Regions from separate parts of the Oceanobacillus sp. AG genome, predicted to be linked through region 2. Evidence: riboswitches for the same ligand, from Rfam matches in the RefSeq annotation. Region 2 holds a riboswitch; the other holds the start of a gene.
What was found. Region 2 has a riboswitch for FMN ahead of ribE (riboflavin synthase). Riboswitches for the same ligand answer to the same signal wherever they lie in the genome.
Positions count from the first base shown of each region.

Region 1 (7,718 bases), on a different contig from region 2:
TGGTAATGTAACATTAACGAACCCAGGTGGGCCAGGTTCGGTTGCTAACCCGGCAAACTACCCGGAATCTTTTGCGACAGGCGCAACGGATGTTAATGATGATTTAGCTAATTTCTCTTTACAAGGACCATCTCCTTATGACGAGATTAAGCCTGATGTTTCAGCGCCAGGGGTGAATATTCGCTCAAGTGTACCTGGCAGTGGGTATGAAGGTGGTTGGAATGGAACTTCGATGGCAGGACCAGCCGTTTCAGGAGCTGTAGCGTTAATAAAACAAGCAAATGCGAATTTGACAGTTGATGAAATCGAGGAAATTCTATCTACTACGGCAACACCATTAACGGACGATACATTCCCTGAGTCACCGAATAACGGATATGGCCACGGACTGCTGGATGCATATGAAGCAGTATCTTCCGTTGTTTCCGGACTAGGTGTCATTGATGGGGCTGTAAGTAAAGATGGAGAGGATACAGAAGCACCAACTTATAGTCATGATGCCCCTGAAGTGATATATGCGGGTATGGATCTTGATGTAACAATTACTGCAGAAGATAATATAAGTGTAACCTCTGTAGAACTTGTCTACGAAGATAACCGGATCGAAGCGAAGCGGGTATCTGGAGATCATTTGTCAGGTGAGTACACGGTAACTGTTCCAGGTGAGGATATTGAAGAGGGAACATTTGAGTATCACTTTGAAATCAATGATTTCGGATATAATTCGGTAACAACCGATTCCTACAGTGTAACGGTAGAACCAGGAATTACAGTAGGTTATTTTGAGGACTTTGAAAAGGCACCTAGCGGATGGACGGTATTCGGAGAAAATAGCAGTTGGGAACACGGAATCCCAACTTCCGGACCGGGTGAAGCCTTTTCCGGTGAAAATGTGTATGCAACAAATTTAAGCGGAACCTATAATAACTATGAAAATTCAACATTAGTCATGCCGCCGATTGATTTACCTGAAGGAGAAGCGTATTTACAATACAGCCAGTGGTACAATCTCGAGAATAACTGGGATTACGGGCATGTGTATATTTCTAGTGATATGGAAAACTGGGAACAGTTAGAGCGAATCACTAATGTTTCCGATGGCTGGATTGAGTCGGAAATTGATCTATCTGATTATAGCGGGGAAAGAGTTTATATCGGATTTAATCTGACTTCTGACATCAGCATTACCCGAGATGGTTGGTATATTGATGATGTTGGGCTTGCTGATACGTCAAGAAGTGAGTCAGCACAAGCACCGAACATCGGAATGAATTCTTCCGCTGGATTATTGTTAGGCCTTAATAGTATCGGAATGAAGAAGGCCCCAATTGATCCTGATAAACTAAAACCAGCATTTCCAGATGAAAAAGAATCGGTTAAAGAAGATGCAATTACACCTGCCGCTTTACCATTGGCAGCGACTGTCAGCGTGCTTGAAAGCGGAAGGTCAGTGAATACGAATCCTGCAGATGGGTCCTTCTCTATTACTCATGCTGCTGGTGACTTCACCGTAGTTGCAGAAAGTTATGGTTATCATCCTGCAGAAGAAAATGTAACAGTCGAGGCAGATGAATCTACAACAGTTAACTTTACTCTAGAAGAACAAGATGAATACACCGTTTCAGGTACGGTAACTGATGCAGTAACTGGTGAGGGAATTGCAGACGCTACACTTCTAATTGTAGAAGATGCGAATGTGGAAGCGGTTACGACAGATGAAAATGGTTCCTTTACGATCACTGCTTATGAAGGCGTATATACGCTAAAAGTACTAGCTCGTGGCTATCATGGAGCAGAAGTAGAAGCTGACTTTACTTCTGATGGTACGATTAATATTGAATTAGAACCTTTCTACACCGTTCCGGGCGGAGAGATTGGCTATGATGATGGAACAGCGGAAAATGCTCGTGCATTCTATGATGCTGGTAATGGCTGGGCAGTTCGTATGTCCCTTGATGAAGGACAAGAATCGGCAATTGTAACGGATGGGGTTTTCCAATTCCATGATGACGATTGGCCAGTTCCAGGAGGTACGGAATTTGCCGTTGAGGTATGGGATGCAAGTGGGCCGGATGGCACTCCAGGTGAGCGAATTGCCGGTCCAGTTGAAGCAGAGGCAATTCGGAGTCTGGATGAGTGGACGGTTGTTGACTTAAGTGAACATGCGATTCAAGTAAATGGTGATTTCTATATGGTCTATATTCAACGAGATGTGAATACAAATGCACCGGGTCTAGCAACAGATGAAAACGGGCCGAACGCAGAAAGAAGCTTCCAATATGTAGGCGGTGCATGGAATCAATCCCCGGCAGATGAAGGGAACTATATGATCCGTGCCAGAGTAAACTACGAGGTGGAAGAAGCGGTCATTACGTCTCCCGAAGATGGACTAATCACGAATGAAACAGAAGTTACTGTAGAAGGTACTGCTTCACCGACTACCTTCATTAAATTAGTAAATAATGGAGAAGAAGTAGATACAGTTGAAGTTGGAGATGACGGTAAATTTGCAATTCCTGCAACGCTTGCGGAAGGTGATAATGAGTTGGTTGCGGTCACCATACTGGATGATACAGAAATTATGGAATCCGAACCTGTAACAGTTGTCTTGGATACAGAAGCGCCAGCACTCACCATCGACAATCCTGAAGACGGCGAGAAAACAAATCGTGAAACTGTTACGGTAGAAGGAACAGTTGAGGATGCTAATCTTGATTATGTCGAGGTAAACGGACAGCGCGCTAAGATTGATGATGGGAATTACTCTCTGCGAATTATTCTTGATGAAGGGATAAATGACATTGAAGTTACAGCGGCCGACTTGGCGGGCAATTCAACGTCTGAAGCTGTATCGTTGGATGTCGACTTCACACCTCCTGCAATCGAGAATCTGACGCCTGAAGAAGATGTGTACTTGGGTGCAGGGGAAAGCGTGAAGTTCGAATTTGACAGTGAGCCTGGCTTAAAGTCCACATTTGTCGTCCATATGCCGCTCACGAATGTGAATTCCAACCCGACTGAATTACCGATGATGGAAACATCTGAAGGACATTATGTCGGCTACTGGACAGCAACAAGCAATGTTGTTGCAGAAGGAGCAGTTATCGAAGTAATCGCAGTCGATGATTATGGGAATGAAACAAGAGCTCAAACAGACGGGAAACTATTTATTAATACAGATGAATGATGGGGAAGGTGCGGCGATCTTGCCGCACCTTTTTCTTGGATAAGCTTAGGAATTTGCGGTTAACAAAATTTATTAGGCACTTCAGCAAAGCCTAAATATATTACTTCTTGAGTTAGCTTGCAACACGACGAGCAGCTATCAAACTTCACACTCCTCCAACCGATAAAGAAGAATTCCGATTGGCTTACCAGAGGCTTAGTCGCTCTAATACCCTTGTGTGAAAGTCAACACTTACTGTAAGAACACTTCCTTCTTTGCTTGAGCACGTCTCTTGCAATTTATTAAAAATGTAGTATACTTATTGTTAGTAATTGAATAATCGATTCTAATCTTCGGGGCAGGGTGCAATTCCCGACCGGCGGTGAGGGGTATACTTACTCTAAGTCCGCGAACCATAATTTCAATTCTTATGGTTGATCTGGTGTAATTCCAGGACCGACAGTTACAGTCTGGATGGGAGAAGATGTCGAGCCAAATCAAGGTGCTTTTTCGTGTACCTTCATTTACTCTTGTATTCCCAAACCCTAAAGCCCCATTTACGGCTTTAGGGTTTTTCTGTCTTAAAAGAAATTTTAAGACGCTGGAACAGAAGAGTTGTCAAAATGGCAAGGCGATCCTTCATCACGAGTTAGAATCGGTTAGCAAACGATGAAGGAGGAAGATGGAGATGCAAAAATCTGCAAAGCAATCTTCAAAGTTATTAAAACTTATTATTTTAGCACTGCTAGGATCAATCGCGCTTGTTTTATTTTTCTTGAATTTCCCGCTGCCGTTCCTACCACCATATTTAAAAATTGATTTTAGTGATGTACCGGCATTGATGGCTTCACTTATTTTTTCACCACTTGCTGGTGTAGCTGTCGTTCTCATTAAGAACGTGCTTTATTTCGCGGTGTCTGGATCAGGAGACCCGGTCGGTGTTCTAGCTAATTTTCTTGCAGGTGTAATGTTTGTCCTTCCAGTTTCACTTATTTATCATAAGTTCCATAAAGGTGTAAAATCGATCGTTTCCGGCTTAGTTACAGGAACAATCGTTATGGCAGTTGGAATGTCTGTATTAAATTATTATGTTATTCTGCCTGCTTATGCATGGTTTATGGGATGGGATATGAGTGAACAAATGGCGTGGGGCGCCGTTCTTGTTGGGGTGTTTCCATTTAACTTGCTGAAAGGAATTATTGTCGGAATGTTATTTGTTCCCGTGTTCATAAAAATGCGCAGCTGGATTGAACAGAAACAAACAAATTTAGCTGCATAATATACATTCAAAAAAGGTTCATCTCAAATAATTGAGGCTGAACCTTTTTTCATGTTTTGGAGAAATATAATAGAACCTGATTATCTGGCAAGGGCTGTACTTTTTAAAAAGAATAGTAGGCAAGGTCATTGGCGAATGATCCTGCCTACTATTCTTAGGTGTGTTTTTTTATTCTTCTTCTACAAGTGTTTTTGCAGTTGGGATAGCATCAAGTCTTTCCTCCGGTATTGGCTTTTGTGATACGACACTCATACCATACGTTTTATTATCAATCCGCTCCAGCGCATCATCAATCGCTTGTAACCGTTCCTTGTGAACGAGTTCCATTCCAGCATCACGCTCTTGTTCAAACTGTTCTGTACCCAGGTCAGCTGGATGATTGCCATAATCAGACAGCTCTTGGATCGAGTCGTTCGGTGATTTATTAGTAGATTGACTGGAAAGCTTTTCCGTTTCCGCTTTTAACTCGAGCAACCGCTTACGGAAATAAGCTAATTTATCATCCGAAAGATAGGTCTTCATCAAAATCGCTCCTTTTCATTCAGGCAACATTCAAGAAATTAAGCAGTGACAAGCACGCTTAGACAAATGCTGCAATGACGAGGGATATTCCAAGTAAGAAGCCGTAAATGGTGTTCGTTTTTCCAGTTGCAATCATTGCGGGCATCATTTCGAGTGGTTCGGTCTTACCACGGAAGTTTTTGATGACAGTTACGGCTTTCGGTACGCTAAGGAAAGTGATTAGTGTCCAGATAGGCAAGAGACGTGCAATAATTAAAGCTAATGTCCAGCCGTAAGCAATGCTAAATAGTACTGCAAGCACGGTAATTGCTTTTTTCCTGCCGATCAGTACAGCAATAGTTTTTCTTCCGCCAGCTTTATCCCCGTCACGATCCCGAATATTATTGGATAAATTGATGCTGCCGATAAAAATGGTAACTGGAATCGATATCCAAATTACTTCACTCGTAATTGTTAGAGTCTGGATGAAATACGTGATGCCGATAATGACTGTCCCCATTAGTACACCGGAAAACAACTCACCAAGTGGTGTATATGAAATTGGAATAGGTCCTCCAGTATATAGATAACCGATTGCCATACATATTAAACCGATAATAGCAATCCACCAACTTGACTCGATACAAATATAAACACCAAGAATAACAGCAATTCCATAGAATGTAATAGCAAGACTTCGAATTGTTTTCGGCTTTATCCCATCACGAACAATCGTGCCGCCGATCCCAACTGATTCCTCTGTATCTAGACCAAGTTTATAATCATAGTATTCATTAAACATATTTGTCGCAGCCTGAATTAATAAGGACGCTACGAGCATGGCGAGAAATAAGGTCCAGTTGATGGTTCCATCATGATAAGCAAGCATCGTACCGACGAATACAGGGATAAACGATGCTGTAAGTGTGTGCGGACGCATCAAGCGCCACCAGACGTCAAAGCCTGATTTCTCGTTCAATGCCTCTTTTATTGAATTTTTATTAACAGTATCCATAAATGTTCCCCCTCCACGCTATCCTATTAATCTTATGAAAATAAAGGACAAGTGTCAATTTCTTTTATTTTCCTCCATATCTCCTGCTATGTTCCATTTTCTTGGCTTAATTATCAAAAAACGGTCCTTTTCTTGAGAAAGTGATGAAAAGAGCATAAAATGGTTATAGGTGTTTTTTAGTGGTATTTATCGGAGGTATAGTTATGATCGATATTCAAATGAAAGAGCTTGAAGAAAAAATAGCAGCCGTAAAGAATTCCATCGGCCCAAATGAATCATCCAAGCTTTTCAGTTTGACGAAGAAAATAGAAAATAAAGACCCTCTCCTTATATTTGAGGGGGCGAAGCAGTTTGTTAAAGACCGCTTTTATTGGATGAATCCGAATCGCACCCTAGCAATAACTGGAGTTGGCAGTGTGCAAACGTTAATAGCTGAAGAGAATCGTTTTCAGGAAACAGAGGATTTATGGAAGCAAGCGTTAGAGCATACTTGGATTGATAATCCTTACTCGACGGTGCCGGCAACAGGGTTTGTCGCTTTCGGCGGGATGGATTTTGATCCACTTGAAGTAAAAACAGAGCTTTGGAAGAAATTTGAATTAAGCAAATTCTATATTCCAGAACTAATGCTGACAACTTATCATTCAGACAGTTATGTGACGGTGAATATACTCATCAATAAAGAAGAGACAATAGATGAAGCAGCAACAAGACTTCGTAAAAACACACAGAAGTTTATAACTGGTAAGACATTCGGCGTGCAGCATATTGAGATTAAAAGAAACCGAGTCATTGAACCAGAAAAATGGAAAGAAACCGTCAAAGAAGCAACAAAGGAAATGAAAGAAAAACGCGCAGAAAAAATAGTCCTTGCACGGGAAGTCCGTCTATCCTTTACGGAAGAAATTAATATCACGCAAGTTCTTGAAGAGCTGCATCATACACAGGCAAACAGTTATATCTTCGCATTCGAAAGTGGAGGGGACTGTTTTATTGGTGCGACTCCAGAGCGGATAGTCAAGGTAGAAAACAATAATTTACTTTCGACCTGTCTTGCGGGAACGGCTCCCCGCGGAAAGACGAAAGAAGAGGACGAGCAGATCGGTTATGAACTGCTGCATGACAAGAAGAATCGGGATGAGCATGAATTTGTCGTAAAAATGATTAAAGAAGCCGTACTAAAAACCTGTACAAACGTCAATATTCCGAACGAACCGGTACTTCATCCGTTAAAAAACCTACAGCATTTATATACATCGGTAACAGGAACGTTGAAAGACGAGTATTCCATTTTCGATTGTCTTAAAGATCTGCACCCGACACCTGCTCTTGGTGGTACGCCAACAGAAGATTCGTTAGCTTATATACGTGAACATGAACTGCTTGACCGGGGATGGTATGGTGCCCCGATCGGTTGGGTCGATAGCAATCAAAATGGAGAGTTTGCGGTAGCAATCCGTTCTGGACTGATCCAAGGGGATGAGGCATCCCTATTTGCTGGTTGCGGGGTTCTAGCTGATTCCGATCCGGAAATGGAATTTGAAGAGACCAGAATTAAAATGCTGCCGATGCTAAATGTGCTGGGAGGAAAACAGGAATGAATCATACGGAAATATTAACGAGGTATACTGCCAATTTTGTCGATGAAATGATTCAAAACGGAATTCAGCATGTTGTTATATCCCCTGGATCCCGGTCAACCCCGCTATCGCTGGCCTTTGCTGAGCATGAACACATCAAGGAATGGGTTGTCATCG
Region 1 covers NZ_WOWT01000008.1:21,019-28,736, reverse strand. The annotation lists gene GN217_RS05070 (S8 family peptidase) at 1-3,187, shown strand, start outside; FMN riboswitch at 3,512-3,656, shown strand; gene GN217_RS05065 (ECF transporter S component) at 3,855-4,445, shown strand; gene GN217_RS05060 (TraR/DksA C4-type zinc finger protein) at 4,614-4,967, opposite strand; gene GN217_RS05055 (1,4-dihydroxy-2-naphthoate polyprenyltransferase) at 5,026-5,961, opposite strand; gene GN217_RS05050 (isochorismate synthase) at 6,165-7,562, shown strand; gene menD (2-succinyl-5-enolpyruvyl-6-hydroxy-3-cyclohexene-1-carboxylic-acid synthase) at 7,559-7,718, shown strand, end outside.
Region 1: it holds a riboswitch for FMN, as region 2 does, so the genes downstream of both, GN217_RS05065 (ECF transporter S component) here and ribE (riboflavin synthase) in region 2, are expected to answer to the same signal.

Region 2 (7,718 bases):
TACGATTGAAGCGGAAGTAACACGAAATGAAGAAATAGCAAATCGGATTGAAAAGATTCACTTGATTTACACGATAAAAGCAGAGGATATTTCTCAGAAAAAAGCTGAAAAAGCGATAGAGCTTACACGCAAAAACTGTGCAATGCTACAATCTGTAGCTGGCAGCATTCAAGTAACAGAAGAATTGCGGCTAAAATCTCCACATGACTAACATCTAAACATAGAAAAGTTGTTTCATATATTGCACCCCGAATCATCCGATATGGGGTGCAATAACTTACTATGTATCTGTTAAAAATCCTTCGATGATAATGGCAGAAACAACTTTATCCCCCGGTCATTGAACGGAAGAAATTTACTATCTGTAACCAAATGGCTAATATATCCGGCAAGACATGTATAATGAACGCCTTGAATTGCTAATGATTCTTCCAGCTTCAATGTAATAAAACTAAAGAATATCACTCCAATTATCGAATGGGTATAACTTCGATGAGGAACAAAGGATGCGATGAGCATATAGATTCCAAAGAGAATCAACCAAATCTCCTGAAGTGAAGCACCTCCAGCAATGACTCCGACACTTGTTAGAGTCAGCATATGTTTTTGTTTTAATCGTGAAGAAATTGCCAGCATGGCAAGTCCTATCCCCATCCCGAGGTATTGCCGGTTATCTTCTCCTTCAAAAAAACTATAAATAATCATTAAGAGTCCAATAAATTGCGCGACGGACCGAACTAATTTATGGGACAATGTAATTTTCCCACGTAACTTCCCGTCAATGTCCAGGTCTGGAACTAAAGCAGATACGGTTCCTAAGCCAACTAACAGAAAAGTTACCGTTGGATCTGCTTGAACTATATTTGCTGCAGCGAAGCCTATTGCTCCGCCAACTGTTGCATGTGCTGTACCATTCATCTTGCTGCTCCTTTATCTACATTGTTATTTTTCTATGCATTCATTAATTTTACTACAGAACTGAAACTTTTTTTAAGCTACTCTTCCCATCATAATTTTTACTTCGGCCGGATATAATTCAATAATGGACATACTTCTTTTTACTCGTTCGATATTGAAATAGGATGTGGATACATGAAATCAAAACCCTTTCTTAAAACGATGCTGTTTTTTATCGTAATTCTAATTGTTGCAAGCCTCCCGTCAGTATTCCCGGAGGAACCCTTATTCTTAGAAGCATCTAAGGAGGAAAGTTCAATGACACGTACCGAAAGTAAACCATTGGAGGAAAAAATCAATGCCATTTTAGAAAATGAACAGCTTGAAGGAGCTGTCGTTGGAGTCACTGTGAAACATGCTGCAACTGGAGATCTCTTATTTTCCCATAATGGAAACATTCGTCTTCACCCGGCATCCAATATGAAATTACTTACTGGAGCTGCTGCCTTAGAAACACTTGGGGCTGATTACCGGTTCCAAACTGAAATTTTATCAGATGGAGAGCTGAAAGGGAACATATTACATGGTAATTTGTATATAAAAGGAAAAGGTGACCCGACATTATTAAAGTCTGATCTCGATCAATTTGCTAGGGAACTAAAAGCCCAAGGAATTGAAACCATTGATGGCGACCTTGTTGGCGATGATACGTGGTATGATAATATACGACTTTCCCAGGATTTAAACTGGTCGGATGAGCCGTTTCATACGGGCTCCCAAGTTTCTGCTCTAACCCTTTCACCTAATGAAGATTATGATGCGGGAACAGTGATTGTTGAGGTGATGCCTAGTGAAAATGCGGAAGGAAAAGCCCAAGTCAGGGTAATTCCCGAAACCGATTATGTCACAATTGTCAATCAGACAAAACTCGTGCAAGCAGGAGAGGCTCAAGAGATTTCCATTGAGCGGGAGCATGGGACGAATAACATAATCGTGGAAGGAACAATGCCTGTAGACGGAACAGTATCACGTTCTTGGGTCTCGGTGTGGGAACCAGCCGGGTATGTACTTACTGTATTCCGTGACGCTCTAGCTGAAGAGGGAATTCAATTTACGGATGAATCCCGTGATGTGGCGGGAGCGACTCCCGAACAAGCCAAGATCATTACTAGTAAAAAATCCATTCCACTTTCCGAGTTACTCGTACCCTTTATGAAATTAAGTAACAATGGAATTGGGGAAACTTTAACGAAGGAAATGGGGAAGCAAATGCACGGGGCAGGGACTTGGGATAAAGGTCTTGAAGTAATGGAAGATGTTGTGACGGAACTTGGTGTGGAACGAGAATCCTTCCTCCTTCGTGATGGTTCGGGAATGTCGCATAAGACACTGATTTCAGCAAATAATATCGCGCAAATTTTATATGAAATCCAGAATAAGAGCTGGTTTGACGCGTTTGAGGACTCCCTGCCTGTTGCTGGAGAAGAAGATAGACTTGTGGGTGGGACATTACGTAATCGTTTGACTACAGAACCCGCCAAAGGAAATGTAAAAGCAAAAACAGGCTTGATCACGGGAGTGTCTACATTATCTGGCTATGTGACGAGTCTAGACGGAGAAAAACTTATTTTTTCCATTCTGATTAATAATCATTTAGGCCCAAGTGAAGCGATGCAGGAAATTGAGAATGAAATTGTGACGATGCTAGCAGGGAATGAATTTATGGAATGATAGTTGGACGTGCGCTAATTTGCATGTCCTTTTCCTTTTTTAGATGCTTTATAATCGAACTAAACGTTAGGTATCGGATTCTTTTAGGTGGTTAGACCATCTTTTAATTGTACGAGCATGACGGAATGGATTAGGCACCTTCTAAGTACATGAAATTAACGAAATTGAGTTCGTTCAGACGATTAGACACCTTCTATGTACATGAAATTAACGGAATCGAGTTCGTTCACGCAATTAGGCGCCTTCTAAATGCACGAAATTAACAAATTCGGAGTCGTTCACGCGATTAGGCGTCTTCTAAGTTCACGAAATTAACGAATTCGGAGTCGTTCACGCGATTAGGCGTCTTCTTAATACACGAAATTAACGGAACAGGAGTCGTTCATCCGATTAGGCACCTTCTATGTACACGAAATTAACGAATTCGGAGTCGTTCAGGCGAAGACACCTTCTTATACAAAGAATGCATCATCTCAAGTAGTTTGGATTTTTACAGTACTCATTTATTTAAGTTTTTTTATCTATAGCAATTTCAGAATTACTCTCGATTTTCCAAACAAATTAGCCTTTCCCCCTTGCCCCCTCCGTTACGTTACATGATAACTTATAATTAACAATAAAGCGAAACTCATTCAGTGGGGGATTACAGACCCTTAATATCTGATAAAATGGAGGGATTTTTTATGAATCATGAAGCACCTAAGTTTTCAATCAGTGAATTCAGCAAGCGGGCCAGAATAACCGTACGCACCTTACGTTTTTATGAAGAGTTAGGTTTACTCGTACCAACTGAAAGAAATGAATCAGGCCACAGACTTTACGGATTAAATGAACTTGCGAAGCTGCAACAAATTCAATCACTAAAGTTTTTGGGCTATCCATTACAAGAGATCAAAGATTTCATAAAAGATGAAATGGATGGTGCTGCGCAGCTCGAGAAATCATTACCTTGGCAGCATAAACTTTTAACCGAAAAGCGGGATGAATTAAATCAGGCAATCGAAGCTGTCGAGCGAGTACAAAACTTACTCAAGGCAGGAAAATCAATCAATTGGACAGTGTTAAGTTCTTTACTTTTTCAAATGGAACATGAGGAAGATCTGAAGGAATGGGCGAAAGAGTATCTCCCGGAATCGGTTGCTAAAGAATACTTTTCCCTGCCAAAAGAATACCAGCAACAACTGGACGTGGAAATGCTTGATTGGCTAGCTAAGTTAGAAAAATTGATACAAGATAATGTCCCTGCAAATTCACCAGAAGCTTTTGAATTACTAATGGGACTAACCGAACTGGCAACAAGACATGTTGAGGATAAAGAAGCCTTTGCGATGGAACTGGAAAAGGCGCAGGAGTTAATGGCTCAGGAGACAATGGATTTTCAGTTCCCTACCATGCTTACCTCTGAACAAGAATCCTATTTAATGAAAATTGGCGAGGAAATGGAGGCATTGTATAAGGAAAATGAGGAATAAATGAATATCATAGAGTTAGGGATAAACGTATTTCCATTTCGCCAAATAGGTACAGCCAGTTGCCACATTTTATTGAACATGATACTTTAATAGTAGTATAATATTTTCCAATAACTTCGGGGCAAGGTGAAACTCCTTACCGGCGGTGTTCAAGTGTTATGCTTGTAAGTCCGTGACCCGTACTCTTTAGGAGACGGTGGAGCTGGTGTAATTCCAGCACCGACAGTTACAGTCTGGATGGGAGAAGTTGTTGCGAAAATTTATGCGATGCCGATTCTAGTATTCTCTCTTTTAAAACAGAAAGGAGCTGCAGAGAGTAAATTAATATAGAGAAATAGCTTCAATCGCGCATTTTAATTGATACGGTTACAACAGAAGCCTTACTCCTAATGGCATATGCAAGAACAAACGGAATTCTTTTATGCATCCTCGCATATTTCCGTATTTCTTAAATGTATGCATGTTTATAAAAACCGTACTCCAACCAAACTCTTTCCTTACCACCCAAACGCCCCGCGGTGGAAAGAATTCAAATACATTATTTTACAAAAGCAGAAGATTACACGTGATCTCTAGAAGGAGGTTTTATTCCATTGTTCACTGGAATTGTGGAAGAAATTGGAACAATCCAATCCATTAAGCGAAATCCCAATTCATTACAATTTAAAATCGCATGTACGACAGTTCTGTCCGATGTGAGTCTCGGGGACAGTATCTCGGTGAACGGTGTCTGTCTAACTGTTCATGAACATGGACCAGGCTATTTCACAGCTGACGTTATGCCCGAAACGGTTAAAGCGACAACGCTCCATACGTTACAGATCGGGAGCCCTGTTAATTTAGAGCGGGCAATGGCAGCGAATGGTCGATTTGGCGGTCATTTTGTCAGTGGCCATGTCGATGGGACTGGAGAAATCATTTCTGTTCGCCGTCATGAAAATGCGAAATACATGGAAATCAAGACAGATCAACAATTGCTGAAATATTTTATTGATAAAGGATCTGTCACGGTCGATGGCACTTCACTAACGATATTTGAAATTACAGGCAATGGATTTGTCATTTCCCTAATCCCTGTCACGCAAGCAGACTCGATTATTGGCGAGAAACAGCTTGGTGATTTCGTGAATATCGAATGTGACATGCTCGCGAAGTATATGGAAAATTTACTTTCTAAAAGATCAGAACAACCAGCAACGAATGGAATTACGAAGGCAACCCTAGCTGAAAGTGGATTTTTAAATGGATGAGGTGAATAAATTGTACGCAACCGTAGAGCAAGCAATCGAGGAATTAAAAGAAGGGAAAGCAATTATTGTAGTAGATGATGAGGACAGGGAAAATGAAGGCGATTTTCTCGCATTAGGCAAATTTGCAACACCGAAAATGATTAACTTTATGGCAAACGAAGGAAAAGGGTTGATTTGCGTTCCGATTGAAGAAGAAAAAGCAAAGCAGCTTTCCTTACCCCTAATGGTACCGGAAAATACGGACCCTTACCGGACTGCATTCACCGTGTCGATTGACCATGTTTCAACACATACCGGGATTTCAGCTTTTGAGCGTTCAACAACAATCTTAAATATGTTGGATCCCGAAGCTAAAGCTAGTGATTTTAATAAACCTGGGCATATTTTTCCGCTGATTGCAAAGAGTGGCGGTGTTGTGGAACGACCTGGTCATACCGAAGCTGCAGTTGATCTAGCTAAACTTGCTGGTGCGGAACCAGTTGGGGTAATTTGCGAGATTATGAGCCCAGATGGAACAATGGCGCGCGGTACGGAACTGAAAAAAGTTGCAGAGCGCTTTGATTTAGTTATTTTAACAATTAAGGACTTAGTAGAATACCGCAAATCGAGCAAAGTTCTTTTATCACGGTGAAATCGTTCGTAAAACCCCGTCTCAAAATAGAGAGAGTAATCAAATCTATCTAATCGGGGGATAACGGACGCTAACACCCTGATTCACGAAAGCTAATTCAGTGGGGGAGGAGCAGTCGACTAAAAACGCGATTCGTTTCGCAACGTCGACACTAACATGTTCTGTGCATCGAAACTTCCACTGAATGAAGTTTTCGTTTTATTACAAATAGGAGAAACATTGAAGGAGAAGAAAAATGAGTAATATTTTCGAAGGTCATTTAGTAGGAACCGATTTAAAAATTGGGATTGTCGTTGGAAGGTTTAATGATTTTATTACCGGTAAGCTACTCGCAGGAGCTGAAGATGCCTTGCGCAGACACGGTGTAAATGAAGATGATATTGATGTTGCGTGGGTGCCGGGAGCTTTTGAAATTCCAATCGTCGCAAAAAAGTTAGCAACATCTAAAAAATATGATGCAGTTATTACACTTGGTACAGTAATCCGCGGCTCTACCCCACATTTTGATTATGTATGTAGTGAAGTTTCTAAAGGTGTCGCTGCGATTAATATGCAAGATGGTATTCCTGTTATTTTCGGTGTCATAACGACCGATACAATTGAACAGGCCATTGAGCGGGCTGGAACGAAAGCCGGAAATAAAGGTTGGGATGCTGCAACAGCAGCTATTGAGATGGCGAATTTGATGAAGCAGATTTCATAACAGCTTGCATGAAGAACTCTCCAATTTTTTGATTTGGAGGGTTCTTTAATTTTATAACGCGATTTATTGAATGTCAGCCCTCCCTGAATGTTGGTCTAATTCTTACACTTTTTATTTCACAGTTGACTTTCCCCTCCCCTCTGATGTAAGATATAAATTACAAAAGCAATCTATATCTTACATTTCATAAAGTAGGGTGACAAATGAAAAACAACGTAAAAATTACTCGAATTAAAAATTCCATGACACAAGAGCAGCTAGCGCGCCAGGTTGGTGTCACCAGGCAAACAATTGGGCTCATTGAAAAAGGGGAATATAATCCTAGTCTCCAGCTCTGTATTAATTTAGCAAAGTCACTTAATAAAACATTGGACGAATTATTCTGGGAGGTCGATACGCAATGAAATCTTGGATATCCTTTCTATTACCGGATGATGAATATAAGGAAAAAAAGATGCTTTACTTTTTCACGGAAGGAGCAATTATCCTTTTTCTTTCCCTTATTGTAATGATGATCTGCAACAAGTTTTTTAATCTGGACACGGAAACTGTCTTATTGGCAGCCATTGCCATCTTCCTCTTTTATGTAACAGGAAGATATATACTAGCCGGGATGGAATATACAGATATTGCCACAAAACATGCGTACAAAAAAGAGTTAAGAGTGATATGCATTAGAACAATTGGATTTGTTATTATTTTTATGGCACTGTATTTGATTTTCATTAATATACCTTCGAGTCTCAACAATTGGGTTGAAATTTTAGGCTTATTGATAAGTGTCAGTGTAGTATCGTTTTTATCGAGTTATATTTCCTTAAAGCGTTCCTATAAGAAAAATAAGGAACTGTTATAATCCTACAAAAACGCACTTTCTTCAGTCTGTTAAGACGAAAAAAGTGCGTTTTAAAATCCCTTATTATTAACTCAAAATTAGAACGTTCCAAAAAACTTCATTTTTTCTCTAATTCACTTACTCTTCTTTCAAGGTTTTCAATTTTCTTTAGCAGGTCTGATATATCAATATACTTCGT
Region 2 covers NZ_WOWT01000039.1:418-8,135, forward strand. The annotation lists gene GN217_RS16835 (OsmC family protein) at 1-211, shown strand, start outside; gene GN217_RS16840 (metal-dependent hydrolase) at 292-918, opposite strand; gene dacB (D-alanyl-D-alanine carboxypeptidase/D-alanyl-D-alanine endopeptidase) at 1,216-2,628, shown strand; gene GN217_RS16850 (MerR family transcriptional regulator) at 3,312-4,100, shown strand; FMN riboswitch at 4,209-4,353, shown strand; gene ribE (riboflavin synthase) at 4,694-5,350, shown strand; partial or broken gene ribB (3,4-dihydroxy-2-butanone-4-phosphate synthase) at 5,361-5,978, shown strand; gene ribH (6,7-dimethyl-8-ribityllumazine synthase) at 6,217-6,684, shown strand; gene GN217_RS16870 (helix-turn-helix transcriptional regulator) at 6,888-7,088, shown strand; gene GN217_RS16875 (DUF3278 domain-containing protein) at 7,085-7,540, shown strand; gene GN217_RS16880 (DnaA N-terminal domain-containing protein) at 7,638-7,718, opposite strand, start outside.